Regions from separate parts of the Streptomyces sp. NPDC093546 genome, predicted to be linked through region 1. Evidence: riboswitches for the same ligand, from Rfam matches in the RefSeq annotation. Region 1 holds a riboswitch; the other holds the start of a gene.

Region 1 (15,821 bases):
GCCGCCGAGAGCACCGCCAGCGCGACCCCCGCGGGACGCACCTCTCCGGTGCCGTCGCCGAGGACCATCACGCCCAGCCCGGCGAGCGCCCCCACGACGGCGACGGCCCCGCCGCGCCCGAGGCGCTCGCCCATGGTCAGCCGCGCCCCGAGCGCGATGAGCACGGGCCCGGCCCCGAGCGTGACGACGGTCCCCACGGCGAGTCCGGTCACCTCGACCGCCGCGAAGTAGGCGCTCTGGAAGGCGGTGAGGCCGATCCCCGTGGCGAGGATGCGCAAAACCCGGCGCCGCCGGGGTTCCGGGCGGCCGACCACGGGCCCGCGTCGTAGCGCGAGCGCGCCGAGCAGCAGCACGAGTCCGCCGACGCAGCGCCAGAACGACAGGGCCAGGGGCCCGAGATCGCTGATCCGGAACACCAGCGAGGCAGCCGCTCCGGCGGTGCCCCACGCCACTCCGGCGACGATCAGATAGAGCAGGCTCCGCCCGACGGGCAGGGCCATGGAGGAAGCCATGGAGGAATTCGACACGTGACGTCTCCGTACGAAGAACGGGAAGGTTGGCCGCTTGACTCCGTACGCGGGCAGCGACGAACCGCCCGGGGCCGAGGGCCCCGAGCCCGGTCCTCGTCAGAGGAGGTCGAGAAGAGTGTCCGCCCGCGTTTACGCGGCGGGCGGCGGCAGCACGGTCGAATGCATGATCGTCACCTTACGTGGCGGCCCGGCCGGCAGCCACCTCATTACCGGCGCCCTCCTCGGGTGGTTCCGACCCCGCCACGGGCTCGGCCGGGACCGCCTTGGGCGTCGACGACTGCGCGATGAAGGCCCCGACGAGCACGACCGCACCGCCGACGATCTGCGGCGCCGACAGGTGCTCGCGCAGCAACACCCACGCCAGTACGGTCGCGATGACCGCCTCCAGGCACGCCACCACGCCCGCCACCTGCGGCGAGAGCTTGCGTACGGCGACGATCCCGGTGACGTACGCGAGGACCGTCGCGATCAGCACGATCCACCCGAGCAGCATCCAGGCCGGGGCCTCGGTCCCGCCCATGTCGGCGGTGCCGCCGAGCACGGACCAGTCCATGCCCCAGGGGCGCGCGACGGCGGTGAGCACGAGGGCGCCGATGAGCAGTCCGTACGCGATGACGCCGAGCGGATCGGCGGGCTCGGCCTCGTCGGAGCCCTGGTCGGACAGGACGAAGTAGCCGACCTGGCAGCAGGCGGCGCCGAGCGCCAGCAGCAGTCCGAGCAGGTCGAAGCTGAGCCCCGCCCACACCTCCACCACGCAGGCGAGGCCCCCGACGGCGAGGACCACACCGACGGCGGCGGCACGGGTCACGGGACGGCGCTGGACGAACCGCACCCAACCGAGGACGAGCGCCGGGGCGAGGTACTCGATGAGCAGGGCGACGCCGACGGGAATGCGGGAGAGTGCGGCGAAGTAGCAGGCCTGTACGCCGGCCACGGCGAGCAGCCCGAAGCCGGCCAGCAGCGCGGGCTTGCGGCGCAGCAGGTCGCGGTGGCGCCAGGCGACGGGCAGCATGACGAGCGCGGCGCCCGTCACCCGGAGCCACACCACGTGCAGCGGGTCGAGACCCGCTTCGATCAGCGGCTTGGCCGCGACACCTGATCCACCGAATGCGAAGGCCGAGGCCAGGGCAAGTCCCAGGCCGGCGCTTCTCCCCTGAGACGCGTGCATCGGCACATCATGGCAGCAGCCGGTCAGGAGCGTAAAGGCTGTGACACCTGTTGAGACGGCTACGGCAAGTCGCCGACCGGTGGAGGCGGTTCGACGGCGGCGGCTCGACGAACGGCGGGTCCCGCGACCGAGACCGGTCGCGGGACCCGCCGCCTCCTTGGGGTGGATCAGTCCTCGTCGGCGAGGATCAGGTAGAGCTTCTTGCGGGCGTCGTTGACGACGGCCAGGGCCTTCTGCCGCTGCTCGGCGTTACCGGTCTTCCAGACCTGCCCGAACGCCTCGAACAGGCCCGTGCCGGCCTGCCGGATCTCGTTCAGCGCCTCCCAGTCGACCCCGCGCCCGGCCTCCTCCCAGGGGGCTTCGGGCCCCGCTTCGGCCTCCGCGCGTCCGGCATCGCTCAGGGTGAACAGCTTCTTGCCGCCGTCGCTCTCGCTGACGATCAGGCCCTCGTCCTCCAGCAGCTGGAGGGTGGGGTAGACCGAGCCGGGGCTGGGCCGCCAGGCCCCGCCGCTGCGTTCGGCGATCTCCTGGATCATTTCGTAGCCGTGCATCGGGCGGTCCTTCAGCAGGGCCAGGATCGAGGCACGGACGTCACCGCGCCGCGCCCTGCCCCGACCGCCTCCCCGCCCGGGCCCGCCACCGAACGGCCCTCCGCGGAAGGGGCCGCCACCAAAGCCCGGTCCGAACGGCCCGAAGGCGGCGCGCAGCCGCTCGAAGCCACCGAACTCGCCGCCCCAGCCGGGCCCGTGCCCGGACCCATGTCCATGCTCGTGTCCGTGTCCGTGTCCGTGTCCGCGTCCGTGTCCGTGTCCGTGGTCAGCTGCGTGCATCACTGACGCTCCCTCCATCGATAACGTGTCGCGATGTGTCAACGATATATCGGAACACTTCGGCGGGCAATCGTTCGAGAGCATCGCTGGGTAAGCTCCGGCCGGCCGGTGGCCGTGACCGAGCATCTTCTGGAGGTGTTCGGCGAACCGAAAGAATGGGTGGGCGGACGCGCCGGCGGCTTCTTCAATGCCTCACAGCGAGGTCGCGGCGCCGCGCCTCACGGTCCCGTGGCACGTCACTTGTCCAGCTCACGCATCGCCTCGGCGTGGGCGCTCATCCGGAGACTGAGACTGCCGCTCGTGAAGAGAACAGCGCCGGCGACCGACACCGGCACGGACAGCCCGAGCACAGCCAGGGCTTCCGGCCAGTCGCGTTCGTTCGCACACCAGTCTTCCCTGCGCAGACCGTCGTTGGCCGTACCACGGTCGGTCAACAACCGTGACTCGCACTCCGCGGGGTAATGGTCGTCAGGCACCCTGTCGACCTCGTACGGCGTCAGCAGCAACAGGGCACACCATGCCCACTGGAGCGCCGCGACGACCAACAGACCGATACCCCAGGCGCGCAGCCGTCCGGCCTGGTCGCGGAAGTCGAGGTCGTACTCACGTGATCGCATGACGGACGAATCTAACAGCGGGTTCTCGCAGACCGGACAGCCGCGATCGCGAGCGTCTCCTCGCCGAGGCCAGTCCAGCGAGCTCGAATTGGCCGTGGCTCTCCGCCTCATCGCGCCCCTACCGTCGGCCCCATGCGGATTCGAATCGTCGACGCCTTCACCGACCGCCCCTTCGCCGGCAACCCGGCAGCGGTACTCCTCCTCGACGCCTTCCCGGACGACCACTGGCTCCAGAAGGTGGCCGCCGAGCTCAACCTCTCCGAGACCGCCTTCGCCCACCCGCTCCCGCCCGGCGGCGATGCCGACTGGGCGCTGCGCTGGTTCACCCCGGTCGCCGAAGTGGACATGTGCGGCCACGCGACCCTCGCCACCGCGCACGTCCTGCACACCACCGGCCACGCGACCGGCACCGTCCGCTTCGCCGCGCGCTGCGGCATCCTGGCGGCGACGGCCGCGGAGGACGGCACGGTCACGATGGACTTCCCGACCTCCAGCCTGACGCCGGTGCCCGCGCCCGACGGGCTCGCGAAGGCGCTCGGCGCCGACGTCGTCTCCGTACACGACACGGCCGCGCACATCGGCGACCTGCTGGTGGAGCTGGCGGACGAGGAGGCCGTACGCTCCCTGGCGCCGGACCTCCCGGCGCTGGCGGGCCTGTCCGACCGGGGCGTCATCGCCACGGCCGCCGCCGCCGAGCCGGCACGCGGCTACGACTTCGTCTCCCGCTGCTTCTTCCCGGCGGTCGGCATCGACGAGGACCCGGTGACCGGCAGCGCGCACACCGCGCTCGCGCCGTTCTGGTCGGAGCGCCTGGGCCGCGACGAGCTGACCGGCTTGCAGGGCGGCGCCCGCACCGGGCTGGTCCGCACCGCGCTGCGCGGCGCGCGGACGCTGCTGACGGGCAAGGCGGTGACGGTCGTCGAGGGCGACCTGCTCGCCTGAGACGACGAAGGGGGCGTGCGGCGGCATCGCCGTACGCCCCCTCACCACCAGGGGTCCGTCACTCGACGGGCAACCACCCCACCTGCCCCTTCAGCAGGGCGTACCCGACGAACGCCACGATGTCGAGCAGCGCGTGCGCCACCACCAGCGGGCCGACCCGCCCCCACCGCCGGTACAGCACCACGAAGACCGCGCCCATCACCATGTTGCCGATGAATCCGCCGATGCCCTGGTACAGGTGGTACGAACCGCGCAGCACCGCACTCGCCACCAGCGCCGCCACCGGCGTCCAGCCGGACTGCCCGAGCCGGCGCAGCAGATACCCGACGACGATGACCTCCTCCACCACGGAGTTCTGCACCGCCGACAGGATCAGGACCGGGTACTTCCACCACACCGCGGGCAGCGACTCGGGCACCACGGTCAAGTTGAACCCGGCCGCCCGCGCCACCAGGTAGAAGGCCAGCCCGGCGCTGCCGATGCCCGCCGCGACCAGCGCCCCGCGGCCCAGGTCGCTCCACGGCCTGCGGCGGTCGAAGCCGATGGTCCGCAGACCGGCGCCCTCCCTGAGCAGCAGGTGCGCCACGAGCAGGACCGGCACCAGCGCCGTCGCGATGCCGAACAGCTGCCAGGCGAGGTCGAGCCACGGCCGCCCGGGCGCCGCCGAGGTGTTGAGGTGGGCCGCCTGGTCCTTCAGGCCGCCGGGCTTCGTCAGCGCCCCGACGAAGCTGATGAGTGAGGCGACCGCGCTGGCGCCGAGCGAGAGGGCCAGCACGAGCAGCAGCTCGGAGCGGAAGATCCTTCGGGAGGAACCCGAACCCCCGTCGGGAACCGACTCGGCCACACGCCCCGCCTCTGCCTGCACACCTGTCTCCACTTCACCCGTCCCGGCTCCACGCCTACGGGCACAGCTTGCCCTACGGGCACAGCTTTCCCTACGGCGCCGGGAACCCCACCGGCCAGGTGTGCACGGGCTCGCCCTCCCGCATCAGCTCGCAGTAGCGGCGCGTGGTGGCGGCCAGCGCGGCGTCGCGCCCCAGGCCCGCGGCCAGGGCCCGATGAAACGTTTCCACCTGCCAGGACGCGCCGTTCACCCGCCGCTTGCACCGCTCCTCGATGATCCCCAGGTAGCGGTCGCGGTCGGCCCGTTCGATGCCCCACGCGTCGAGGCCCGCCGCCGCGAGCGGCAGCAGCTCGTCCCGTACGAGCTTCACCGCCGGGACGGTCGTGCTCCCGCCGCCACGCCCGGGCCGGGGCCAGCGCAGCTCGGCGTCGATGCCGTACCGGCACGCGGTGTCGAAGTTGTCGGCCGCGTCGGTGAACGGCATCCGCCGCCACACCGGCCGGGGCTCCTCCGCCAGGGCCCGTACAAGCCCGTAGTAGAAGGCCGCGTTGGCCAGTACGTCGTCGACGGTCGGCCCGGCCGGCAGCACCCGGTTCTCCACGCGCAGGTGCGGTACGCCGTCGACCACTCCGTACACCGGCCGGTTCCAGCGGTAGACCGTGCCGTTGTGCAGGACGAGCTCCTGGAGGGACGGTACGCCGCCCTGGTCGAGGACCCGCAGCGGCTCCTCGTCGTCGCAGATCGGCAGCAGGGCGGGGAAGTACCGCACGTTCTCCTCGAAGAGCTCGTACGCCGAGGAGACCCACCGCTCGCCGAACCACGTGCGCGGCCGTACGCCCTGGGCCTGGAGCTCGGGCGGCCGGGTGTCGGTGGCCTGCGTGAACAGCGGCGGCCGGGACTCGCGCCACAGCTCGCGCCCGAAGAGGAACGGCGCGTTGGCGCCGACCACGATCTGGACGGCGGCGATGGCCTGCGCCGCGTTCCACACGTCCGGGAACCGCGCGGGAGTGACCTGGAGGTGCAGCTGTACGGAGGTGCAGGCGGCCTCGGGTGTGATGGAGGTGGCGGTGGAGCTGAGGTGCTCGACGCCCTCGATGTCGAGCGTGAAATCCTCGCCCCGCGCGGCGACGATCTGGTCGTTGAGCAGCATGTACCGGTCGACGTCCGACAGGTTCCCGGAGACGAGATCACCCTCGGCGAGCGTGGGCAGAATCCCGATCATCACGATCCCGGCGTCGACCTCCTTGGCCTTGCGGTGCGCGTACCCGAGGCCGGTGCGCAGCTCCTCGGCGAGCTGATCGAGAACACGGCCGCCGAGCCGGTGCGGAGCGATATTCACTTCCAGGTTGAACATTCCGAGTTCCGTCTGGAAATCCCGGCTCGCGATGCGCTCCAGCACCTCGGCATTCATCATCCGCGGCAGGCCGTCCGAGCCCGCCAGATTCAGCTCGATCTCCAGCCCCATCAGATTCTTGGGGCGGTCGAACCTCTTCTCGGCGAGGAGTCGCTCAAGGGCCTTGAGACACTGCTGGAGCTTGTGGCGGTACCTCTGCCGATCGGACAGGTCGAACGCGCCCGCCACGACCTTCTCCCCCATCGAAGCGTCCCTCCTCGTGGGTGGCGCGCGGCGTCGGCCGCCCGCATCACGGACGATAATGCCCAGCCGGACTGATCTGTAACGCCCCCGCCGGAACCGCGTGGCGGGTAGGCTGGTTAGGAAGACCGTCCGGCACATTCCGGGGGCAAGCCGCAGCGCGTGGTTACCACGGGCAAGTCCCGCTGACTTCCGATGATAATCACCGGCGAGATTCGGCCGACCGCGCACTGAGCGGCGGTGCAGGCCGCAGCCGTGGGGTTCACGGGAAATCTACAGGAACTCCGCAAAACAAAGTCCCGATCCGGGCTTGTTTGCAATATCGGCGACAGCTAGCGGAAACATCACGTGAACACGCGTCGTATAAACTCCGCGGACGAGGCAGAGAGTCGGCGCCCGGCCATGGCCCGACGGCCCCCTTATGGACCCGCCCTCTGACCCCGCCGCCGACAGCGCCGTCCGCACCTCCCCCGCATCACCTGTCTCTTGAGTGAGAGGCGACCCAACCATGCCGCTCCATGTCTCCCAGGCACCCGCGCCCGCCCTTCGCAGTGTCCTCATGGCCCTCGGCTCCGCCGCCGTCCGTGAGGCGCACACCCCTGCCCTGCGGTCCGTCCAGGGACCGCTGAGCCCCGAACTGCCGCTTCCCGTCCACGAGTTGGACGTGCTCGACGTACGCGACCAGATCGTTCCGCCCGCCGGCGCACCGCGCACGCGCCTGACCGGCTGGCGGTTCCTGATCCGCGGCGGCGACCGCCCCGTCGCCGCCGCGGACACCAGGCTCACCCCGGACGGGTGGGCCTTCTCGCACTTCTTCGAGGGGCCCTACCTCGCCTCGACCGAGCGCGCCCTGCACCAGGCCGAGACGATGACGACGCACTACCAGCCCCGGCTGCTGTCCGTGCCGGAGCTGTACATGCTCACGCTGTGGCTGCACGGCGACCCGGACGCCGACCCGGCCACCGGCAGCCCCGCCCCGACGGACCTGCTGGTGCCGCTGGCGCCCGCGCCGCCCGGGATCGCCGCCCACCTCCCGTACCGGGTCGCGGACCTGCTGCCGGTCCTGACGCTCCGCCTCGGACCGCCGCCGCTGCTGGAGTCAACCGCGTGACGCGACGGGGTGGCCCGTACGGGCTAGCCCACTGGGGCCACCCCGAACCACCCGAAGGGACAGGGGGTTTGAGTTGAACCATCCGCACGGGTGATACGTCCTTAGGCAGTAGGAAGAGCTGCTGCGAAATCCCTGCGGACGGACGCCCGTGGGGCAACACTGGGACCGGATCGACCGACACAACGGGGGGCGGCCATGAACACCGCATCGAGCCGCAGGACAGACACCACACCGCAGCGAAAGAACCCATCCATGTGCCAGCACCAGCCACCCTGCCCGACCGCCGAATCCGCCGACCGGGAGGCGGCCCGCCTGGTGGCGCACCACCCGGAACAGGGCTGGAGCCTGCTGTGCAACGGCGTCCTCCTCTTCGAGGACACCGGTGAACTGCTGCCGGACGGCCAGATCATCGCGCCGCACCGACCGCTCGGCACCTCACACGTCATGACGGCCGCCTGAACCGGCCGGCGCACGGCGAAGGGCCGGTACGGATCACTCCGTACCGGCCCTTCGTCATGGCCGTCCCGACCGTCGACCGTTTCCGACCGTCAGTCCGTCTCCGACCGTCAGTTGTCGTACTCGTCCAGCGGCGGGCAGGAGCAGACCAGGTTGCGGTCACCGAACGCGCCGTCGATCCGGCGCACCGGCGGCCAGTACTTGTCCGCGGCGGACACCCCGGCCGGGAAGACCGCCTCCTCACGGCTGTACGCGTGCGACCACTCGCCACCCAGCGCGGCCGCGGTGTGCGGGGCGTTGCGCAGCGGGTTGTCCTCGGCGGGCCACTGGCCCGAGGCGACCTTCTCGATCTCGCCGCGGATCGCGATCATCGTGTCGCAGAACCGGTCGAGCTCGGTCAGGTCCTCGCTCTCGGTCGGCTCGATCATCAGCGTGCCGGCGACCGGGAACGACATGGTCGGCGCGTGGAAGCCGTAGTCGATCAGGCGCTTGGCGATGTCGTCGACGCTGACCCCGGTCGCCTTGGAGATCGGGCGCAGGTCGACGATGCACTCGTGCGCGACGAGCCCGGCCGGGCCGGTGTACAGCACGGGGTAGTGCGGCTCCAGGCGCTTGGCGATGTAGTTGGCCGCGAGCACCGCGACCTGCGTGGCGCGCTTGAGGCCCTCGCCGCCCATGAGCCGGACGTACGCCCAGGAGATCGGCAGGATGCCGGCCGAGCCCCACGGGGCGGCGGAGATCGGGCCGACGCCCGTCTCGGGGCCGGCGCCCGGCTGGAGCGGGTGGTTCGGCAGGTACGGGGCGAGGTGGGCGCGGACGCCGACCGGGCCGACGCCGGGGCCGCCGCCGCCGTGCGGGATGCAGAAGGTCTTGTGCAGGTTCAGGTGCGACACGTCGCCGCCGAACTCGCCCGGCTTCGCGAGGCCCACCAGCGCGTTGAGGTTGGCGCCGTCCACGTACACCTGGCCGCCCGCCTCGTGCACCTGGGCGCAGATGTCGGCGACGTGCTCCTCGAAGACGCCGTGCGTGGAGGGGTAGGTGATCATCAGGACGGAGAGCTCGTCGCGGTACTGCTCGATCTTGGCGCGCAGGTCCTCGACGTCGATCTCGCCGTCGTCGGCGGTCTTGACGACCACGACCTTCATCCCGGCCATCACGGCGCTGGCGGCGTTGGTGCCGTGCGCGGACGAGGGGATCAGGCAGACGGTGCGCTGCGTGTCGCCGTTGGCGCGGTGGTACGCGCGCACCGCGAGCAGACCGGCGAGTTCGCCCTGCGAACCGGCGTTGGGCTGGATCGACACCTTGTCGTAGCCGGTGACCTCGGCGAGGCGCTCCTCCAGCTCACGGATGAGGGTGAGGTAGCCCTGCGCCTGGTCGGCCGGCGCGAAGGGGTGCATCTGACCGAACTCCGGCCAGGTCACCGGCTCCATCTCGGTGGTGGCGTTCAGCTTCATCGTGCAGGAGCCGAGCGGGATCATGCCCCGGTCCAGCGCGTAGTCGCGGTCGGCGAGCTTGCGCAGGTAGCGCAGCATCGCGGTTTCCGAGCGGTGCGCGTGGAAGACCGGGTGGGTCAGGTACGCGTCCGAACGCAAGCGCGCCTCGGGCAGCGCCTCCGCGGTCTCGGCGTCCAGCGCCTCGATGTCGCCGCGTACGCCGAAGGCCTCCCACACGGCGGCGAGCTGCGCGCGGCCGGTGGTCTCGTCGCAGGCGACCGAGACGTGGTCGGCGTCGACGAGGCGCAGGTTGACGCCGTTCTCGCGGGCGGCGGCGACGGCCTCGGCGGCCTTGCCCGGCACCCGGACGGTCACGGTGTCGAAGAAGCTGCCGTGGACGACCTCGACGCCGCCGGCGCGCAGCCCCTCGGCGAGGATCGCCGCGTAGCGGTGCACGCGCTGCGCGATCTGCTTCAGCCCGTCGGGACCGTGGTAGACGGCGTACATGCCGGCCATGACGGCGAGCAGCACCTGCGCGGTACAGATGTTGCTGGTGGCCTTCTCGCGGCGGATGTGCTGCTCACGGGTCTGGAGCGCCAGGCGGTACGCCTTGTTGCCGTCGGCGTCGACGGAGACGCCGACGAGCCGGCCCGGCAGGGAGCGGGCGAAGGTGTCGCGCACGGCCATGTAGCCGGCGTGCGGACCGCCGAAGCCCATGGGCACGCCGAACCGCTGGGTGGTGCCGACGGCGATGTCGGCGCCCAGCTCGCCGGGCGAGGTGAGCAGCGTCAGCGCGAGCAGGTCGGCGGCGACGGTGACGATGGCGCCGAGCTCGTGGGCCCGGTCGATGACCGGCTTGATGTCCCGTACGGCACCGGACGCGCCCGGGTACTGGATCAGCACGCCGAAGACGCCGCGCTCGGCGACCTCGGCCGGGATGCCCTCGCTGAGGTCGGCGACGACGACCTCGACGCCGGTCGGCTCCGCGCGGGTCTCGATGACGGCGATGGTCTGCGGCAGGGCGTCGGCGTCGATGAGGAAGACCCCGCCCTTGACCTTGCCGACGCGGCGGGCCAGCGCCATGGCCTCGGCGGCGGCGGTGCCCTCGTCGAGCAGCGAGGCGCCGGAGGTCGGCAGGCCGGTCAGGTCGGCGACCATGGTCTGGAAGTTGAGCAGCGCCTCCAGGCGGCCCTGCGAGATCTCCGGCTGGTAGGGCGTGTACGCCGTGTACCAGGCCGGGTTCTCCATGACGTTGCGCAGGATGACCGGGGGCGTGAAGGTGCCGTAGTAGCCGAGCCCGATCATCGGGGCCAGCACCTGGTTGCGGTCGGCGAGCGAGCGCAGCTCGGCGAGGACCTCGGCCTCGGTGCGCGCCGCCGGCAGCCCGAGCGCCTCGGCGGTCTTGATCACATCCGGCACGGCGGCGGCGGTGAGCTCGTCGAGCGAGCCGTAGCCGACCTGCGCGAGCATCTTGGCGCGGGCCTCGGCGTCGGGGCCGATGTGCCGCTGCTCGAAGGGGATGCCCTGCTCAAGCTCGGAGAGCGGAGTACGGTTGGCGGTCATCTACGGAGGCCTCCTGGTCGTCACGACCTGCGAGGGGCACCATGGCGCGGGTGCCCGGACGGCCTCCCCCTCTGTCATCTCAACCTGAGAGCTTCACCGGGCGCCACTGGGGGCCGCCCGGCTTTCACCGTCGGTGAGAGCGGATGCCGTCCGACGCCCGCCCTGCTTTCCAGAGTGACCTCGTCCATGCGGTACCGGGTGCCTGAGAGATTCCGGGGAGGATTTGCTCCTTCGGCGCCTCCGAAAGGATTCTCCAGAGGACTCTCCCGCATGGGGTCAACAGCCGCCTGCCAGCCTACCAGCGAGGTCCAGGCCCGATCCCTCGAGTGGCCGACGTCACGGATGTGCACTTTCGTAGTGGTGTAGTGCAGTTGCGAGCGGTTGCGACCAGTTGGAGGGACCGTGCAGACCGATATCGATCCGCGGAGCCTGATCGGCCGCAAGGCCTACGACCGCAACGGCCACAAGATCGGCACCATCGACGAGGTGTACCTGGACGACGCGACGGGCGTGCCCGAGTGGGCCGCCGTCCGCACCGGCCTCTTCGGCCGCGACGCCTTCGTCCCCCTGGCCCCCAGCGACTTCACCGACGACGGTCTCCACGTCCCGTACGACCGCGCCCTGATCAAGGACGCCCCCGACTTCGGCGTCGGCCGCCACCTCTCCCCCGAGCAGGAGCTCCAGCTCTACCACCACTACGGCCTGGAACTCCCGTCCCCTCCCCCACCCGACCCGAACCGGAACCCGAAGACGGACCCGGACCCGGACCCCGACCCGGGGCTCGGCGATCTCGCGGGCCGCGACGGCTGACGCGCCGCCCGCCCGTCAGGGCGACGGCGCCCGCTCCGCCTGCTCCCGCGCGACCAGCGGCAGCGGGTCCGACGGCTCCAGCGCCGGGTCGTCGGTCCGGAAGGTCCGCACCCGGCCCGGCGGCGAGCCGGGCTCCTCGAACCGCACGGTCACGCGCCCCACCCCGCTGCCCTGCACCCACCCCGGCCCGTACTCCTCGTGCCGGACGTCCTGCCCGGCCAGCCACCTGCGCTCCCCGCCGCCGTCGGCGTCCTCCGCGGCCCCCGTCCCAGCGGCCGCGCCCGCCACACCGGCCTCGCCGGCCCCGGCAGCCGGCTCCTGCGGCTCCGGGACCGTGCCGGCCTGGGGCCCGGCCGACGCCTCCGCCATCGCCGCCTGGGCGAACAGGTCCTCCTGGGTGTAGTCCGCCAGCCCCGTCACCCCCACCCCAAGGAGCCGCACGCCACCCGTGGTGTCCACCGACTCCAGCAGCCGGGCCGCCGCCTCCCGGACCACCGCGAGGTCGTCCGTCGGCCCCCGCAGGGTCTCGGATCGGGTCAGCGTAGAGAAGTCGTACCGGCGTACCTTCAGCACCACCGTCCGCCCCGACCGCCCGGCCCCGCGCAGCCGCCGAACGCACCGGTCGGCCAGGCGCTCCACCTCCAGGCGCACCCGTACACGGTCGTGCAGGTCCACGTCGAAGGTGTCCTCCACGGAGACGGACTTGGCGTCCCGCTCGGCGACCACGGGCCGGTCGTCGTGCCCCAGCGCCATCCGGTACAGCGACGCCCCGTGGGCCCTCCCCAGCAGCCGTACGAGCTCGTCCTCGCCCGCCTCCGCCAGATCGGCCACGGTCGTCATCCCGGCCCGGCGCAGGTGCTCGCCGGTGGCGGGGCCGACCCCCGGCAGGATCCGCACCGACATCGGCCCGAGCAGCTCGCGCTCGGTCCCGGGCTCTATGAGCACCAGTCCGTCGGGCTTCGCCTGCTCCGACGCGATCTTCGCCAGCATCTTGGAGCCCGCGAGGCCGACGGAGCCCGTCAGTCCCGTGACCGCCCGGATGTCCGCGCGCAGGCGCTCCCCGGTCGCCCGCGCCGTCGCCGCGTCGTGAGCCGTGCCGCCCGCCTCCAGGTCGACGAACGCCTCGTCCAGGCTCAGCGGCTCCACCAGCGGCGACAGCCGCCGCAGCAGCTCCATGACCTGGTCGCTCACGGCCCGGTAGAGCGTGAAGCGCGGCACCAGATACGCGGCGTTCGGCGCCAGCCGCCGCGCCTGCGCCATCGGCATCGCCGAGTGCACCCCGAAGCGCCGCGCCTCGTACGACGCGGTGGCGACGACCCCCCGCGGCCCGAGGCCGCCCACCACCACGGGCTTTCCGCGCAGGCTCGGCTTCGCCGCCTGCTCGGCGGCGGCGAAGAAGGCATCCATGTCCAGATGCAGAATCGTCGGCGCGGCTCTCACATCACCGATGCTGCCTCACGCCACTGACAATCGCCCGCACGCACGTGCGATCCCGTACCACCGCGCGGGTACTGCCGGGCGGCCGTCACACGGCCCTGTCGCGCCTGCGCCGCGCCAGCTCGTCGGCCGGATTGTGCCCGATGAGCGTCTCACCGGTGTCGACGCGCTCCCCGTGCAGCTGCGAGAGCGCCGCCTCGACGTCCCGCCACACCACACCCACGGCGATCCCGAAGACACCCTGGCCGCCCTGGAGCAGATCGACGACCTCGTCGGGCGACGAGCACTCGTACACCGTGGCGCCGTCGCTCATCAGCGTCATGCGCTCCAGGTCCCGAAAGCCCCGGGCACGCAGATGCTGGACGGCGGTGCGGATGTTCTGCAACGCGACCCCGGTGTCCAGGAACCGCTTGACGATCTTCAAGACCACGACATCGCGGAAGCTGTAGAGCCGCTGCGTCCCCGACCCGTACGCGGGCCGCACGCTCGGCTCGACGAGCCCCGTACGGGCCCAGTAGTCGAGCTGCCGGTACGTGATGCCGGCCGCCGCGCAGGCGGTCGGCCCCCGGTACCCGATGATATCGGTCGCCGAATCCGCCGACTCCTCCTGAACGACCCCATGGACGGACGCGTTTCCGTGAAGCGGATACGGCCCGCTCTGCCCCAGACTTCGTCCGGGGATACCCCCAACCGCACCGTCGCCGCTGCTCATCACGCCGACCCTCCGTCCTTGACCTGCCATCTCGACGGTAGGCAGTCACCAGGGGTGCGTCAACGATCGCCACACTCGGCACGCCGAGTGATAATCACCCTGAGGGTGGTTTCCCGTGTCCCCCGTCGGGGAACACATCACGGAATGCGCTGAAGGCGACCCCTACGGCCCTCCTCGGGTCGACGTCGATCGATGCCCGATCAGCGCTCGATCGACTCGGATCACCGACACCGGCTCGGCCGACGCCGCCGCGGGTTCACCGCGCCGACGCCACCGACGGCCGGGTCACTGGCTGTTGGTGCCGAAGTCCTCGGGCGAGATCTGGTCGAGGAACTCGCGGAACTTCTCCACCTCGTCCTCCTGCTCGTCCGGGATCGCGATCCCGGCGTCGTCCAGCACCCCGTCACTTCCGTAGATGGGCGTACCGGTCCGCAGGGCCAGCGCTATGGCGTCGGACGGCCTGGCGCTCACCTCGACACCGCTGGCGAAGACCAGCTCCGCGTAGAAGACCCCGTCCCGCAGGTCCGTGATCCGGACTTCGGTCAGCTCCTGACCCACGGCCTCCAGTACGTCCTTGAAGAGGTCATGGGTGAGCGGTCGCGCAGGGGCCATGCCCTGCTGGGCGAAGGCGATCGCCGTCGCCTCCCCGGGACCGATCCAGATGGGGAGGTACCGATCCCCTCCCACTTCACGCAGGAGCACGATCGGCTGGTTGGACGGCATTTCCACCCGGACACCGACAACATCGAGCTCGTTCACATTGCAACCCTAGGACGTGCTGGACCGGTTTGGGTAGTCGGGGCCCCTCCCGGCTCCTCGGAGGTCAGTGCAACCGGACACCGAGAGCCGTCTGCAGCAGCGCCGCGTGCAGCCGTACGCACAGGGCCGCGAGCTCCTTCGCGGTCGCCTCCGCATGGGCTCTGGTCTGCGGATTCCGGTGCCGGCGCAGCGGCGCGACGACCTGCTCGACCAGCCCGGCCTCACGCTCGGCGGCGGCCTTCACGGCCCGCAGGTGGCGTGGTTCCAGACCAAAACCGCCCAGCTCCGCGACGAGCTTGGCGACGGTCACCGCCTCGGCGTCGTACGCGCCGTCGGCCACGGGCGTGATCAGCCCGTACGCCTCCCACTCGGCGAGCTCGTCCTCGCCGACCCCGGCGGCCGCGAGCAGCTCCGCACGGCCCACCCTGGCCGCCGTGGGCGCGTCCGCGTCCGAGTTCCAGGGGTCGCCGTCCGGCGACTCCCGGCGCCCGCCGGGCGCCGGGGCGGGCAGCCGCACCTGCTCCCCGCGCTCCAGGGCGTCGAGGTGCTCGCGGATCACCTTGAGCGGCAGGTAGTGGTCCCGCTGCATGCGCAGGATCCGCGCGAGCCGCTCCACATCCGCGGGACTGAACTTCCGGTATCCGGAAGCCGTCCGCTGCGGCTCGACGAGCCCCTCCGCCTCCAGGAACCGGATCTTGGAGATGGTCACTTCGGGAAACTCTTCCCGCAGCTGGTTGAGCACCGTCCCGATGCTCACCAGCTGGTCGGCCGCCCCGGCGGTGCCGTGTCCGGCACCGCCCGTCGGTGGTCGCGGCATGCGCCTCCCCTGCCGGGTCACACGCCCCGCTGGCTCGCGTAGAAGACCAGCCGGTACTTGCCGATCTGCACCTCGTCGCCGTTGGACAGCGGCACCGAGTCGATGCGCTCCCGGTTGACGTACGTGCCGTTGAGGCTGCCGACGTCCGAGACCGTGAAGCTGCCGTCCGGCGACCTGCGAAACTCCACATGACGCCGC
Region 2 (15,821 bases), on a different contig from region 1:
TCCCAGCGGCCGGCGACGCCCCGCCCGAGGATCACCACGCCGCCGTCGGCCGCCCAGACGCGTACGTCGTCGCGGAACTTGAGGGCGCGCGCGACGCGGGGGTGCTCGGGGTCGGCGATCTCGCGCAGGGGGAGCTCCGGGGCGCCGGGCAGGGCGGGGGCGGCCGTCAGGAGGTCGACGGTGTTCATGTGGCGGCCCGTACGGGCCAGGACCGCCGCGAGGAACACCGGGTTCATGGTGGCGGCCAGGGGGTCGCTCGCGGTGGCCGCGAGGGTGGAGCGTATCCAGTCCGGGTCCTCGTCCGTGAAGACCACCGAGTGCGCCGTGAAGGACAGCACGCCGGCGTCCCGGGTGTTCGGCTGCGGGACCACCGTCACCGAACCGTCGGCCGGCGGGAACGCGCCGCGTGCCGCTGCCGCCAGGATCTCCGCCACCGCATCGCTCATGCGTTCCATGGTGCCGGATGGCCCCCGGACCGGGTGCACCTGCCGTCCCGATAATCTGACCGGCGTCAGTTATGCACCAAGAAGGGGTGGACCTGTGGCGGACATCGAGTCGGCGCGCAAGGCATTCGAGCGGTTCGACGTGAACGGGGACGGGCTGATCTCGGCCGCCGAGTACAAGAGCGTCATGGCGCAGCTCGGCGACTTCAACGTCACCGAGACCGTCGCCCAGGCCGTCATCAACAACCAGGACGGCGACGGCGACGGCCTGCTGACCTTCGACGAGTTCTGGGCGCACCTCAATAAGGCGTGACCGTCCACGCACCCGACGGCGCCGTCCGGCGATCCGGGCGGCGCCGTACGCGTACGGCGCTCCTCGCCGGCGCCGGCGCGCTCGCCGCGCTCGCGGTCGCCCTGTACGGCGCCGGCATCGCCGCGCACGGCACCGGCGAGCTGCGCATCCCGGCCCCCGGGGCCACCACCCTGCTGCGCGTCGCCGTCTTCGCCGCCCTCGCCCTGCACCTGGGAGAACTCGCCGGTGTCCGGCTCGCGGGGGAGGGCCCCCGGCCCCGGCCGTGGGCGGTGTGGGCGGCGCTCGGCGGGGCCGCCGCCTCGGCCGGGCAGATCGTGGTGCTCGCCGACGTGAGCGGCCTCGACCTCACCGCCGCGTACGGCACGCGCGAGGGCGGGCTGCTGCTGCTCATGGCGAACGGCTTCGCCCTGGCGGCCGCCTGCGCCGCGCTCGCCCGGCCCGGCTGGGCGCTCGCCCCGCTCGCGCTGGTGACCGGCGCCGAGGCGCTGCGCGCGCACCCGGAGCCGTACACGCCCGAGCTCGGCACGGCCCTCACCGTCGTCCACCTCACCGCCGGGTCCCTGTGGGTCGGCGGCCTGCTGTACGTGCTGCGCGTGGCGCACCTGCGCGGCGGCCTGCGGGGTGCACGCGAGGCCCTGACGCGGTACGCGCGCCTCGCCGGCTGGCTCTACGCGGCGCTCGCTGTCACCGGCACGTGCTCGACGCTGCGGCGCCTGCCCGCCGACGTCGTGCTCTCCAGCGCGTACGGCAGGGTGCTGATCGCCAAGCTCGCCCTGGTCGCGGTGGCGAGCGCCCTGGCCCTGACCGCCCGCCGCCGCATGCACCGCCGCCGGGCGCGGCACGGCGGGGACGCGACGGCCCCCGCCCGCGCCGAGCTGGCGGTGCTGGCCGGCGTCGTGGTCGTGTCGGCGCTGCTGACGGTGGTGCCCGACCCGCACTGGATCAGCACCCGGCTCACCCTTCAGTGAGCGACGTGTTCCGCGTGCGGCTCAGCACTCGATGATGTTCACCGCGAGACCGCCGCGCGCGGTCTCCTTGTACTTGACCGACATGTCGGCGCCCGTCTCCTTCATGGTCTTGATGACCTTGTCGAGGGAGACCTTGTGGCTGCCGTCGCCGCGCATCGCCATCCGCGCCGCCGTGACGGCCTTCACCGCCGCCATGCCGTTGCGCTCGATGCACGGGATCTGGACCAGGCCGCCGACCGGGTCGCAGGTCAGGCCCAGGTTGTGCTCCATGCCGATCTCGGCGGCGTTCTCCACCTGCTCCGGGCTGCCGCCCAGCACCTCGGCGAGCGCCCCGGCCGCCATCGAGCAGGCCGAGCCGACCTCGCCCTGGCAGCCGACCTCGGCGCCGGAGATGGAGGCGTTCTCCTTGAAGAGCATGCCGATCGCGCCCGCCGCCAGCAGGAAGCGCACCACGCCGTCCTCGTCGGCGCCCGGCACGAAGTTCATGTAGTAGTGCAGGACCGCCGGGATGATGCCGGCGGCGCCGTTCGTGGGGGCGGTGACGACGCGGCCGCCCGCGGCGTTCTCCTCGTTCACCGCCATCGCGTACAGCGTGATCCACTCCATGGAGAGGGCCTGCGCGTCACCCTCGGTGCGCAGCTTGCGCGCGGTGTTCGCCGCGCGGCGGCGCACCTTCAGGCCGCCCGGCAGGATGCCCTCGCGGGACATGCCGCGGTCCACGCACGCCTGCATGACCCGCCAGATCTCCAGCAGGCCCTCGCGGATCTCGTCCTCGGTGCGCCAGGCCTTCTCGTTCTCCAGCATCAGCGCGGAGATCGACAGGCCGGTCTCGCGGGTCAGGCGCAGCAGCTCGTCACCGGTGCGGAAGGGGTACTTCAGCACGGTGTCGTCGGGAACGATCGGATTCTCGCCCGCCACCGCGTCCTCGTCGACGACGAAGCCGCCGCCCACCGAGTAGTACGTCTTCTCCAGCAGCGTCGCGCCCTCGGCGTCGTACGCCCACAGGGTCATGCCGTTGGCGTGGTACGGCAGCGCCTTGCGGCGGTGCAGGACCAGGTCGGCGTCGAAGTCGAAGGCGATCTCGTGGACGCCCAGCAGGCTGATGCGCCCCCCGCTCTTGATCCGCTCCACCTGCTCGTCCGCGGTCTCGACGTCGACCGTGCGCGGCGAGTTGCCCTCCAGGCCCAGCAGGACCGCCTTGGGGGTGCCGTGCCCGTGGCCGGTGGCGCCCAGCGAGCCGTACAGCTCGGCGCGTATCGAGACGGTGTGGGCGAGCAGGCCCTCGTTCTTCAGCCGGCGGGCGAACATCCGGGCGGCGCGCATGGGGCCGACCGTGTGGGAGCTGGACGGGCCGATGCCGATCGAGAACAGGTCGAAGACCGAGATGGCCACGGGGGACTCCTTGGTGGGAAGACGACGCTGTCTGCCGGGGTGGTGCAGGGACAACGCAGGGGTGGGGCGGTGAGCGGGGGCAAGAGACGGGGCACCGCACTCACTGTTCAGTGTGCGCGGTGCCCCGCAGTTCAGTCTGTTGCGTACGTTACGTACCGCGTGAAGAGTTTACAGACCGGGGTAAAGCGGGTGCTTCTCGGCGAGGGCCGTGACCCGGGCCTTGAGCGCCGCCGCGTCGTAGTCCGGCTTCAGCGTCTCGGCGATGATGTCGGCGACCTCGCGGAAGTCCTCGGCCTGGAAGCCGCGGGTGGCCAGGGCCGGGGTGCCGATCCGCAGGCCCGAGGTGACCATCGGGGGCCGCGGGTCGTTCGGGATGGCGTTGCGGTTGACCGTGATGCCGACCTCGTGGAGCCGGTCCTCGGCCTGCTGGCCGTCCAGCTCGCTGTTGCGCAGGTCGACCAGGACCAGGTGCACGTCCGTACCGCCGGTCAGGACGGAGACGCCGTGCTCGGTGACGTCCGGCTGGACCAGGCGCTCGGCCAGGATGCGGGCGCCGTCCAGGGTGCGCTGCTGGCGCTCCTTGAACTCCTCGCTCGCGGCGACCTTGAACGCCACGGCCTTGGCGGCGATCACGTGCTCCAGCGGACCGCCCTGCTGGCCGGGGAAGACCGCGGAGTTGATCTTCTTGGCGAGCTCGGCCGTCGACAGGATCACGCCACCGCGCGGGCCGCCCAGCGTCTTGTGCGTCGTCGTCGTGACCACGTGGGCGTGCGGCACCGGCGAGGGGTGCAGGCCGGCCGCGACCAGGCCGGCGAAGTGCGCCATGTCGACCATGAGGTACGCGCCGACCTCGTCCGCGACGCGGCGGAAGGCCGCGAAGTCCAGCTGGCGCGGGTAGGCGGACCAGCCGGCGACGATCAGCTTCGGCTTGTGCTCCTTGGCAAGGCGCTCGACCTCGGCCATGTCGACCTGGCCGGTCTTGTCGTCGACGTGGTACGCGACCACGTTGTAGAGCTTGCCGGAGAAGTTGATCTTCATGCCGTGGGTCAGGTGCCCGCCGTGCGCGAGGTTCAGACCCATGATCGTGTCGCCCGGCTTGAGCAGCGCGAACATCGCCGCGGCGTTCGCCTGGGCGCCGGAGTGCGGCTGCACGTTGGCGTGCTCGGCGCCGAAGAGCGCCTTGATGCGGTCGATGGCGATCTGCTCGACCACGTCGACGTGCTCACAGCCGCCGTAGTAGCGGCGGCCGGGGTAGCCCTCGGCGTACTTGTTGGTGAGGACCGAGCCCTGGGCCTCCATGACCGCGACCGGAGCGAAGTTCTCCGAGGCGATCATTTCCAGGGTGGACTGCTGGCGGTGGAGCTCGGCGTCGACGGCGGCGGCGACGTCCGGGTCCAGCTCGTGGAGAGGGGTGTTGAGAAGCGACATCGGAAAAGGTCCTTACTCGCCGGAGAACTCGGTGTACTCGTCGGCGGAGAGCAGGTCCTTCGGCTCCTCCGCGACGCGTACCTTGAAGAGCCAGCCGCCCTCGAACGGTGCGGTGTTCACCAGCGAAGGATCGGCCACGACGTCCTCGTTGGCCTCGACGACCTCGCCGGTCACCGGGGAGTAGAGGTCGCTGACGGACTTGGTCGACTCCAGCTCACCGCAGGTCTCGCCCGCGGTCACCGTGTCGCCGACCGCCGGGAGCTGGACGTACACCACGTCACCGAGCGCGTTCGCCGCGTGCTCCGTGATGCCGACCGTCGACACGCCGTCCTCGGCGGCCGACAGCCACTCGTGCTCCTTGCTGTAGCGCAGCTGCTGGGGGTTGCTCATGACTGGAATTCTCCTGTACGCGGGGGAGTGCTGGTGAACGGGGGAGTGGTGCGTGAGGTGCCGGAGGTCACTTCCGGCGCCGGGGTCACTTCTGGCGCTTGTAGAAGGGGAGCGCCACGACCTCGTACGGCTCATGGGTACCGCGGATGTCGACACCGACCCCCGCCGTCCCCGGCTCGGCGTACGCGGCGTCCACGTACGCCATGGCGATCGGCTTGCCCAGCGTCGGCGACGGCGCGCCCGAGGTGACCTCGCCGACGACCTCGCCCCCGGCGACCACCTGCATCCCGGCGCGCGGGACCCGGCGCCCCTCGGCGACCAGGCCGACGAGCTTGCGCGGCGGGGCGATCTGCGCCCGCTCGACGGCCGCCTCCAGCGCCTCCCGGCCCACGAAGTCGCCCTCCTTCTCGAACTTGACCACCCGGCCGAGCCCCGCGTCGAAGGGGGTGAGGGCCGTCGTCAGCTCGTGCCCGTACAGCGGCATGCCCGCCTCCAGGCGCAGCGTGTCGCGGCAGGACAGACCGCAGGGGATCAGGCCGGCCGGGGCCCCGGCCTCCGTCAGCGCCTGCCACAGCTTCTCCGCGTGCTGCGGCTCCACGAACAGCTCGAAGCCGTCCTCGCCCGTGTAGCCGGTGCGGGCGATCAGCGCGGGCACGCCCGCGACGGTGCCCGGCAGTCCCGCGTAGTACTTCAGCCCGTCCAGGTCCGCGTCGGTGAGCGACTTCAGGATGCCCGGGGACTGAGGGCCCTGGATCGCGATCAGGGCGTACGCGTCCCGGTCGTCCCGGACGACGGCGTCGAAGCCGGCGGCCCGCTCGGTGAGGGCGTCCAGCACGACCTGGGCGTTGGAGGCGTTGGCGACGACCATGTACTCCTGCTCCTGGAGCCGGTACACGATCAGGTCGTCGAGGATCCCGCCGTCCGCCTGGCAGATCATGGTGTAGCGGGCGCGGCCCACGCCGACGCCGCCGATGTTGCCGACGAGCGCGTGGTCGAGGAGGGCGGCGGCCTGCGGGCCCGTGACGGTGATCTCGCCCATGTGGGACAGGTCGAAGAGACCGGCCTTCGTGCGGACGGCGTTGTGCTCGTCGCGCTCGCTGCCGTACCGCAGCGGCATGTCCCAGCCGGCGAAGTCGGTCATGGTCGCGCCGAGCGCCCGATGCACGGCATCGAGGGCGGTGAGGCGGGGGGCAGTGCTCATGGATGTGGCTCCCAGGGCATGGCTCGAAGACGGTCCTCCCCATCTGTCATCGGAACCTGAGAGGTTCACCGTGACCGTACGGGGACGGCCCTCGGCTTGCACCTTGGGTGGAGCCGCCGCGGCGGCCCGCTTTTCAGATCTGCCTCATCCACGCGGTACGGGGCCTGAGAGATTCAAGGGAGGAACTTGCTCCTTCGGCGCCCGGGCGGGACCCGGGACTCTCCCGCGCGGATTCAAGCGGCCGGTATGCGGTTGTACGCACCTGCGTGCGGTGGCGCGCACATCATTGCACGCGGGGTCTCCTCGGCAAATCGCTTGTGCCTTATTACCCTTTCTTTACACTTCTTGGGCAAGGGTCGGGGAAGGCCGAGCCCGAGCAGGGGGAGTACGCGATGACGTTGCAGCGGACAGGTCCGAGCGCGGCCACCGGTGCGGTGAGCGGTGCCATGACCGGCGCGGTCGCCGGCGCGGTCGCCGTGCCCGCGCCCACCCGCGCGCCCGCGCCCGTGCTGCGGGACCTGCGCGACCGCGCCGGGCGCTGCCCGCGCGAGCTGGGCTTCGCCGCCGGCGACCTGGTGGTCGTCTCCGGCCTGCCCGGCAGCGGCAAGTCCACCCTGATCGCCCGCGCCGCCGACGGGCGCGGCATCGACTCCCAGGACGCCCGCGAGCGGTGGGAGCACCGGATGCCGCCCTTCCTGCCGTACGCGGTCTATCGCCCCCTCGTCCGGGTCGCCCACTACGCCGGGCTCCGGCGCGCCCTGCGCTCCGGCGCGAGCGTCGTCGTCCACGACTGCGGCACCCAGGCCTGGGTCCGGCGCTGGCTGGCCCGCGAGGCCCGGCGGCGCGGGCGCGCCCTGCACCTGATACTGCTGGACGTCACCCCCCAGGCGGCCCGCGAGGGCCAGCGCGAGCGGGGGCGGGGCGTCTCCGGATACGCCTTCGCACGGCACCGCAGGGCGGTGGGGCGGCTGGTGCGGGACGCCGAGAAGGGCGTGCTGCCGGGCGGCTGCGCTTCCGCCGTGCTGCTCGACCGGCCGGCGGCGACGGCGCTGACCCGTATCACGTTCGGCTGAGCCGGACGGTTAGGGTGCCCTGAAAGACGCGCCGCACGGGTGGGAAGGACGAGGGGACACCAGTGGACACCGCATGGCCGGCCAATGAGCTCGAAGAGGTGCTCGCCGCCTCCCTCGGCAACCCCGCGGCCGGAGCCCGGCTCGTCGAGGTCCTGGGCCGCAGCCCCTTGTGGATCCCCCTCCCCAAGGGCGGCGGCCCCGACAGCCCGGACCTCGACCTGCCCACGCTGGAGCTGGACGGCCAGGCGTACGTCCCCGTCTTCAGCTCCGAGCAGCAGTTCCTGCGGTGCGTCGGCCCCCACATGGCGTACACCGTCGCGCCCGCCGTCGAGTTCGCCCGCGGCCTGCCCCCGCAGCTCGGCATCGCCGTCAACCCCGGCGGCGCCGTGGGCGCGCCCCTGCCGCCGCCCGCCGTCGCCGAACTGTGCCGCGTCGGCCGCACCCCGCTGGACGGGCCCGCGAGCGGCGCCCGCGTGCGGCTGTTCGAGCCCGACTGGCAGGAGGACCCGGTCGACTTCCTCTCCGCGGCGGCCGCCGAGTTCGAGGCCACCGGCACCGTCCTCACCGCCCGCCGCGCCCTCGCCTCCATCGAGGGCGGCGCCCCGACGCTCTTCGTCGGCGTCCAGCTCTCCTCCTGGGAGGGCGCGGACCGTAACGTACCGATGGACGCCCTCGGCCGGGCGCTCGGCCGCGTCCAGGTGCCGTGGCCGGTCAACCTGGTCCTGCTCGACATCGCGCAGGACCCGGTGGGCGACTGGATGCTGGAGAAGGTACGGCCCTTCTACCAGCGGGCCTAAGCTGGTGCGGTGGACCGAAGAGGGGGACCCAGGGTGAGCGCGCAGAGCACCGCGGCGGCCGGGCCGATCGAGCAGCTGCTGAGCAACGTCACGCCCGGACGCTACGACGCGTACGAGGCGCTGCTCGCGGCCCTCGCCGAGGCCCCGGTCTGGATGCTGCTCTGGCACGGCCAGGCCGGCTCGCCCGACGCCCAGTACGGCAACATGGAGGTCGACGGCCTCGGCTACGCGCCCTGCGTCACCTCCGCCCAGGAGCTCGCCGTCTCCGGCTGGAACCGCGCCCACGAGGTCATCACCGGCCGTGACATCGCCCGCGCGCTCTACCCCGACCGCTGGGGCATCTGGCTCAACCCGCACGCCCCCGGCGGCGGCGTCGGCATCCCCTGGCCCGACCTGCGCCGCATCGCCACGGGCCTCGACCGGATGCCCGCGGGGCCGCTGAAGCTCTCCGAACCCGGCATCCAGATCCCGCAGTTCTACGCCCTGCTGACGCAGAACGCCCACCGCACCCCGGCGGTTCGCTCCCTGCGCCGCGTCTGGGTCCAGCCCGCGCTCGGCTCGCCGTACCTCGCCATCGGGCTCGACCTGTACGACACGAGCCAGGCCTCCGTCGACGCGGTCCGCGCGATGATGCGCGAGTCGATCGTGGCGGTGCCGGAGGGGCTGCCCGTCTCGACGGTCGCCATGTCCGACGAGTACGACCCCATCACCCTGTGGCTGCGGGCCAACGCGCGCCCCTTCTACGACCGCGAGGCGCACGCGACGGCCCCGATGGTCCCGGGCGGTGGCTACGGCTACCCCCCGCAGGGCTCCTGACACAACCGCGCCGGGCGGGTGAGACCCGGTCCGGCGCGGCGTGAGGGGTCCGGCTGTCAGGTGCCGGGCTTGGGGTAGAGCAGGTTCAGCACGCCGAAGTCGTCCGAGGACGGATGCTGCGGGAACTCGGGTACGGACAGGCAGCTGTTGGTCGAGCCGTTGTGGTCCAGGCCGAGCGCGTGCCCCATCTCGTGGCAGGCGACGCTGCGCCGGGCCGCGTAGGTGTTCGGGGTGACCTGGTCGTTGAGCTTGACGGTGACCGACCCGTCGACGAAGTAGCCGCCGGATGTGTTCGCCTCGGTCACGCCGTACCAGTCGGTGCCGTAACTGCCGCTGTACACGTGGACGCAGTGACGGCCGCCCCCGGGGCAGCCCGCCGTATGCCAGCGGTAGTACGCGTCGATGCCGGGCGCCTGGTACCAGTCGACCCGGGCGTCCGTCACCGGCCAGGAGTCGCTGGTGTGGTCGAGGAAGTACACCTGCGGGTCGTTGAACGGCCCGTAGGCCCATTTGGCCCCGCACCAGGCGGAGGCGGTGCCGACGTAGGGTGCGCAGCCGAAGGTGCCGATGCCGGCCTTGCCGCCGGGGCTGCCGGCGTCCTGCACACCGCGGACGCCCTGCCGCCGCAGGCCGGCCCTCAGCTGGTCGGCGCTGACGCCGGGCGCGGGGTCGTACACCGCGATGTAGGTGGTTCCGTCCGCTCGCGGCTGGACGACGTAGACGGCGTCGTCGTGGGATGCCCGCACGGTGGCCCGCTCTGCCGGGGCGCTCGGCCGGGCCTGTCCGACGGGCGCGGAGAGTGCCATGACGATCGTGGTCACAGCCAGTGCGAGGGCGGCTTTCGATCTTCGTAACACGTCACGTTCCCCCTGCTGCTCGTGACCGGTCCCGCCGCCCGTTGCGGCGGGATCGTGAACGGCCACCGAGCAAGACCGGGCAATCGTGGCATGGACTCGTCAAGATGGGGGGTGTGCGATCGCGCCACTTCCCACCGGCCTCCGGGGCCGGCGGCGCGGCCCTCTGAACCGCCCCACATGTCACGGGTGTTACGCCTCCCCGCACGCTTGTCCCGTAACTGACCGGTTTGGCGAGTGTCCGGGTCTCAGGTAGGTATCACCGCTATGCGGACTGTTCTCCGCCGACGTACGCCTGGGTAGTGTTCGGCCGGTCAAGACCACCATCTCTCCCGTCACGGCGGAACCCCTGGGGGGACCCATGCGAATATTCAAGTCCCGGTCCGTCCGGGCGATCACGGCGGCGCTGGCCGTCGGGATGATCGCCACGGGCTGTGCCAGCGAGCGCGGCAAGGGCGACGACAAGGCCGGTGACAAGGACACCTTCGTGTTCGCCGGCGCCGGTGACCCCACCTCCCTGGACCCCGCCCTGGCGAGCGACGGTGAGACGTTCCGGGTGACCCGGCAGGCCTTCGAGGCGCTGCTGGAGCACGAGTCCGGCGGTACCAAGCTCGTCGGCGGGCTGGCCGAGAAGTGGTCGAGCGACCCCACGGGCACCGTGTGGACGTTCAACCTCCGCAAGGGCGTGAAGTTCCACGACGGCGAGGCGTTCAACGCCGCGGCCGTCTGCGCGAACTACGACCACTGGTTCAACTGGAAGGGCACGTACCAGTCCAGCGCGGTCTCGTACTACTGGCAGAGCATCCTCGGCGGCTTCGCCAAGAACGAGGACAAGGAAGCCCCGAAGCCCAACTACAAGTCCTGCGCCGCCAAGGACGAGAACACCGCCGTCATCACGGTCAACGAGCCCTCCGCCACCCTGCCGGGCGGCTTCTCCCTCCAGGCCCTGGCCATCCACTCGCCGAAGGCCATCAAGGCGTACGAGAAGCAGGAAGCCACCGCCAAGGGCGAGGCCATCACGTACCCGAAGTACAGCCAGGAGGCCGGCACGGTCGCCGGCACCGGCCCGTACCGGATCACGAAGTGGAACAAGGGCAACAAGGAAGTCACCCTTGAGCGCTTCGACGACTACTGGGGCGAGAAGGCCAAGATCAAGAACCTGGTCTTCCGCACCATCGACACCGAGGACGGCCGCCGCCAGGCGCTCCAGGCCGGTGACATCGACGGCTACGACCTCGTCGCCCCGGCCGATGTGAAGACCCTGGAGAACGCGGGCTTCCAGGTCCCCACCCGTGACGTCTTCAACCTCTTCTACGTCGGCTTCTCCCAGGAGAAGAACCCGGCGCTGAAGAAGCCCGAGGTCCGCCAGGCCCTCGCGCACGCCATCGACCGCGACAACATCGTCAAGACGCAGCTCCCCGAGGGCGGCAAGACGGCCACGCAGTTCATGCCGGAGACGATCGCCGGCTACTCGGACAAGGTGAAGAAGTACCCCTTCGACACCAACAAGGCCAAGCAGCTCCTCGCGGCCGCGGGCGAGTCCGGTCTGAGCCTCGAGTTCTGCTACCCGACCGAGGTCACCCGCCCGTACATGCCCGCTCCCCAGGACATCTTCGAGCTGATGAAGTCCGACCTGGAGAAGGCCGGCATCAAGGTCACCCCCAAGCCGCTGAAGTGGGCCCCCGACTACCTGGACGCCACCGAGGCCGGTGCCTGCGCCCTGCACATGCTCGGCTGGACCGGTGACTACAACGACGGCTACAACTTCATCGGCACCTGGTTCGCCAAGTACGACAAGCAGTGGGGCTTCAAGGACACCACCGTCTTCGACGCGGTGACCGCCGGCTCGAAGGAGGCGGACCCGGTCAAGCGCGTCGAGGCGTACAAGAAGGCCAACGAGGTGATCATGGAGTACCTGCCGGGTCTCCCCGTCTCCTCCTCGCCGCCCGCCATCGCGTTCGGCAAGAACGTCAACCCTCCGAAGGTCTCCCCGCTGACGCAGGAGTACTTCTCCGAGGCTTCCTTCAAGTAATCGCACCTCACGCGGGGTCCGCCCGGCCACAGCAGTCCGTGGCCGGGCGGACCCGCATCTGACGCACGTTAAGAAAGGGGCATGCGGGGTGCTGCGACTCGTCGTACGAAGACTGCTACAGCTCATACCCACCCTGCTCGGCCTGTCGGTTCTGCTCTTCCTCTGGCTGAACCGGCTGCCCGGCGGACCCGCCTCAGCGATCCTGGGCGAGCGGGCGACCGAAGCCGAAGTGGCGCGCATCAACCGGCTCCTGGGCCTCGACCAGCCGGTCTGGGTGCAGTACGGGCGCTTCCTCAAGCGGCTCTTCGAGCTCGACCTCGGAACCTCCACCCAGACCGGCCAGCCGGTGTGGGACGAGTTCGCCCTGCGCTTCCCGGCCACGGTCGAGCTCAGCCTGGCGGCGATGTTCATCGCCGTCGTCGTCGGCATCCCGCTCGGCTACTTCGCGGCCCGGCGGCGCGGCAGCTGGCTGGACGTCACGGCGGTGTCCGGCTCGCTGGTCGGCATCTGCATCCCGGTGTTCTTCCTCGCCCTGCTCCTCAAGGGCGTCTTCGCCGTCGACCTGGGTCTCTTCCCCAGCTACGGCCGCCTGTCCACCGGCCTCGACGCCACCTCGGTCACCGGCTTCGCCGTGCTCGACGGTCTGCTGACCGGGGAGTTCGACGCTACCCTGGACGCCCTCCACCACCTGGTGCTGCCGGCCATCGCGCTCGCCTCCATCCCGCTGGCGGTCATCGTCCGCATGACCCGCGCCAGCGTCCTGGAGGTCCTCGGCGAGGACTACGTCCGCACAGCGGAGTCCAAGGGCCTGGAGAAGCGCGTCGTACGCGGCCGGCACGTGCTGCGCAACGCGCTGCTGCCGGTGGTCACCGCGATCGGTCTGCTGACCGGATCGCTGCTGTCGGGCGCGGTCCTCACCGAGTCCGTCTTCGCCTTCGGCGGTATCGGCTCCTTCATCCGCACCGCGATCGACGACCGCGACTACCCCGTGCTCGTCGGTTTCATCATGTTCATCGCCATGGTGTACGTCCTCATCAACCTGCTGGTCGACCTGGCGTACAGCCTCATTGACCCGAGAGTGCGGGTGCACTGACGTGAGCACCAAGACTGACAAGATCGAGCGCCTCGCGCAGCTCACCGTACGCAACGAGGCCACCGCCGGCGGCAGCCTGTGGCGTGAGGCCTTCCGCCGCCTGAAGTCCAGCAAGATGGCGCTCGTCGGCGCCGTCATCATCGCGGTCTTCGTGGTCGTCGCCGTGCTGGGCCCGTGGCTGGCCCCGCACGCCCCCACCGCGCAGACCTGGCGCGGCGAAGTCTTCCCCAACCAGGGCAAGTTCATCGGACCGCGGGGCGAGAACTGGTTCGGCCTCGACCACCTCGGCCGCGACCAGCTGTCCCGCTTCCTCGTCGGCTCCCGGCAGACCCTGCTGGTGGGTGTCGTCTCGATGCTCATCGGCCTGATCGTGGGCGCGGTCATCGGCCTGCTGTCCGGAGCCGCGGCGACGCTCGGCGGTCAGGCGGGACGCCGGATCGACACCTTCGTCATGCGCGTCACCGACATCATGCTGTCGCTGCCGTCGCTCCTGCTCGCCGTCTCCATCGCCGCCGTGATGGGCCAGTCCCTCACCACCGTGATGATCGCCGTCGGTGTGGTGCAGGTGCCGATCTTCGCCCGGCTGCTGCGCGGCTCGATGCTCGCGCAGGGCGGTTCGGACTACGTGCTCGCGGCGCGGGCGCTGGGCGTGCGCAAGCGGCGCATCGTCGTCACCCAGATCCTGCCGAACTCCCTGAGCCCCGTGATCGTGCAGGCGACCCTCAGCCTCGCCACCGCGATCATCGAGGCGGCGGCCCTCTCCTACCTGGGCCTCGGCAACCCGGACCCGGCCGTCCCCGAGTGGGGCGTGATGCTCTCGCAGGCGAGCCGCTTCTTCGACAACGCGCCCATGATGTCGTTCTTCCCGGCCATCGGGATCATCATCACGGCTCTCGGCTTCACGCTGCTCGGCGAGGCCATGCGCGAAGCCCTCGACCCGAAGCTGCGAGGCTGAACTGCCATGCCACTGCTCTCTGTTGACGAACTCACCGTCACCTTCGGCGGGCGCGGCCGTACGCCCTCGACGGCCGTGGACGGCGTCTCCTTCGCCGTCGACCAGGGCCAGGTCGTCGGCCTGGTCGGCGAGTCGGGCTGCGGCAAGTCCGTGACCTCGCTCGCGCTGATGGGCCTGCTGCCGCGCAAGGGCGTCACGGTCACCGGCCGCGCCGACTTCGACGGCGCCGACCTGCTGACCATGAGCCCCAAGCAGCTGCGCGACATGCGCGGCAGCCAGATCGCGATGATCTTCCAGGACCCGCTGTCGTCGCTGAACCCGGTGGTACCCATCGGGGTCCAGGTCACCGAGATCCTGGAGCGCCACCGGGGCCTGAAGGGCGAGTCCGCCCGCAAGGAGGCCGCGTCCCTGCTCGACCGGGTCGGCATCCCGGACCCGAGCCGGCGCCTCAAGGAGTACCCGCACCAGCTGTCCGGCGGCATGCGCCAGCGCGCGCTCATCGCCATGGCGGTGGCGTGCGCCCCCCGCCTGCTCATCGCCGACGAGCCGACCACCGCCCTGGACGTCACCATCCAGGCGCAGATCCTGGAGCTGCTCAAGGAACTGGTGGACCAGGAGGGCACCGCCCTGCTGATGATCACCCACGACCTGGGCGTCGTCGCCGGACTGTGCGACCAGGTCAACGTCCTGTACGCGGGCAAGGTGGTGGAGTCCGCGGGCCGCCGCGAGCTGTTCGCGCACCCCACCCACCCGTACGCGCACGGCCTGCTCGGCTCCATCCCGCGCCTGGACGCCCCGCGCGGCGAGCCGCTCAACCCCATCCGCGGCTCCATCAACGACAAGATCGCCTGGGCCGACGGCTGCGCCTTCGCGCCCCGCTGCGACCACTACACGATGGAGTGCCTCACCGGCACCCCCGAACTGACCGAACCACGAGCGGCCGGACACCAGGTGCGCTGCGTCAACCCGGTCCTGCCCCCGGTCCTGCCCACGGCGGAGGTCTCGGCATGAGCCTGCTCGAACTCAAGGACCTGAAGGTCCACTTCCCCATCCGCAAGGGCATGATCTTCGACCGCACGGTCGGCCATGTGTACGCGGTCGACGACGTCTCCCTCTCCGTCGAGTCCGGCCAGACGTACGGGCTCGTCGGCGAGTCCGGCTGCGGCAAGACGACGCTGGGGCGCGCGGTGCTGCGCCTGGTCGACGTCACGGACGGCGAGGCCGTCTTCGACGGTACGGACCTGGCGAAGCTGCCGGACGAGGAGATGCGCCGCTTCCGGCGGCGGCTCCAGATGGTGTTCCAGGACCCGCTGGGCAGCCTCAACCCGCGCCAGAACATCGAGTCGATCCTCTCCGAGGGGATGGCCGCGCACGGGATCGGCGCCAACCAGGAGGAGCGCCGCGAGAAGATCAAGGCGATCCTCGCGCGGGTCGGCCTCCCGGACAACGCCCTGTCCCGCTACCCGCACGAGTTCTCCGGAGGCCAGCGCCAGCGCATCGGCATCGCCCGCGCGCTGGTCCTCGAACCGGACCTGATCATCTGCGACGAGCCGGTCTCCGCGCTCGACGTGTCGATCCAGGCGCAGGTCGTCAACCTCCTGGAGGAGCTCCAGGAGCAGCTGGGCCTGACGTACCTGGTCATCGCGCACGACCTGGCCGTGGTCCGCCACATCTCGGACGTCATCGGCGTGATGTACCTGGGCTCCCTGGTGGAGGAGGCGCCGAGCGACGCGCTGTACGCCGCGCCGAAGCACCCGTACACCAAGGCCCTGATGTCGGCGGTGCCGGTGCCGGACCCGGAGGTCGAGGACCGCCGCGAGCGGATCCTGCTCCACGGCGACCTCCCGTCGCCCGCGAACCCGCCCACCGGGTGCCGCTTCCACACGCGCTGCCCGTGGAAGCAGGACACGCTGTGCGCGACGGACCGGCCGGAGCTGCGGGACGCGGGCGGGGGCCACAAGGTGGCCTGCCACTTCGCGGCCGAGATCGAGGCGGGCACGGTCGAGCGGACCCGCGCGACGGGCATCGAGGCGGTCACGGAGACGGCGGCGGTGGCTGCCGAGCCG

The links. Region 1 has a riboswitch for glycine ahead of gcvP (aminomethyl-transferring glycine dehydrogenase). Riboswitches for the same ligand answer to the same signal wherever they lie in the genome.
Region 2: it holds a riboswitch for glycine, as region 1 does, so the genes downstream of both, gcvT (glycine cleavage system aminomethyltransferase GcvT) here and gcvP (aminomethyl-transferring glycine dehydrogenase) in region 1, are expected to answer to the same signal.

Annotation. Positions count from the first base shown of each region.
Region 1 is NZ_JBIWJG010000012.1:199,870-215,690, forward strand. Features, by position in the region: gene ACIRNI_RS24980 (DMT family transporter) at 1-512, opposite strand, end outside; gene ACIRNI_RS24985 (EamA family transporter) at 706-1,698, opposite strand; gene ACIRNI_RS24990 (PadR family transcriptional regulator) at 1,866-2,528, opposite strand; gene ACIRNI_RS24995 (hypothetical protein) at 2,765-3,145, opposite strand; gene ACIRNI_RS25000 (PhzF family phenazine biosynthesis protein) at 3,278-4,087, shown strand; gene ACIRNI_RS25005 (type II CAAX prenyl endopeptidase Rce1 family protein) at 4,146-4,952, opposite strand; gene ACIRNI_RS25010 (glutamate--cysteine ligase) at 5,023-6,528, opposite strand; gene ACIRNI_RS25015 (hypothetical protein) at 7,034-7,636, shown strand; gene ACIRNI_RS25020 (DUF5999 family protein) at 7,889-8,095, shown strand; gene gcvP (aminomethyl-transferring glycine dehydrogenase) at 8,203-11,088, opposite strand; glycine riboswitch at 11,268-11,367, opposite strand; gene ACIRNI_RS25030 (PRC-barrel domain-containing protein) at 11,491-11,898, shown strand; gene ACIRNI_RS25035 (DNA polymerase IV) at 11,914-13,338, opposite strand; gene ACIRNI_RS25040 (MerR family transcriptional regulator) at 13,424-14,047, opposite strand; gene ACIRNI_RS25045 (bifunctional nuclease family protein) at 14,333-14,806, opposite strand; gene ACIRNI_RS25050 (MerR family transcriptional regulator) at 14,871-15,623, opposite strand; gene ACIRNI_RS25055 (FHA domain-containing protein) at 15,641-15,821, opposite strand, start outside.
Region 2 is NZ_JBIWJG010000001.1:386,684-402,504, forward strand. Features, by position in the region: gene ACIRNI_RS01655 (GNAT family N-acetyltransferase) at 1-446, opposite strand, end outside; gene ACIRNI_RS01660 (EF-hand domain-containing protein) at 541-756, shown strand; gene ACIRNI_RS01665 (CopD family protein) at 753-1,724, shown strand; gene ACIRNI_RS01670 (L-serine ammonia-lyase) at 1,746-3,116, opposite strand; gene glyA (serine hydroxymethyltransferase) at 3,285-4,544, opposite strand; gene gcvH (glycine cleavage system protein GcvH) at 4,557-4,934, opposite strand; gene gcvT (glycine cleavage system aminomethyltransferase GcvT) at 5,020-6,135, opposite strand; glycine riboswitch at 6,279-6,371, opposite strand; gene ACIRNI_RS01690 (AAA family ATPase) at 6,528-7,208, shown strand; gene ACIRNI_RS01695 (enhanced serine sensitivity protein SseB) at 7,271-8,005, shown strand; gene ACIRNI_RS01700 (enhanced serine sensitivity protein SseB C-terminal domain-containing protein) at 8,039-8,821, shown strand; gene ACIRNI_RS01705 (hypothetical protein) at 8,878-9,642, opposite strand; gene ACIRNI_RS01710 (ABC transporter substrate-binding protein) at 10,037-11,707, shown strand; gene ACIRNI_RS01715 (ABC transporter permease) at 11,796-12,800, shown strand; gene ACIRNI_RS01720 (ABC transporter permease) at 12,802-13,755, shown strand; gene ACIRNI_RS01725 (ABC transporter ATP-binding protein) at 13,762-14,766, shown strand; gene ACIRNI_RS01730 (ABC transporter ATP-binding protein) at 14,763-15,821, shown strand, end outside.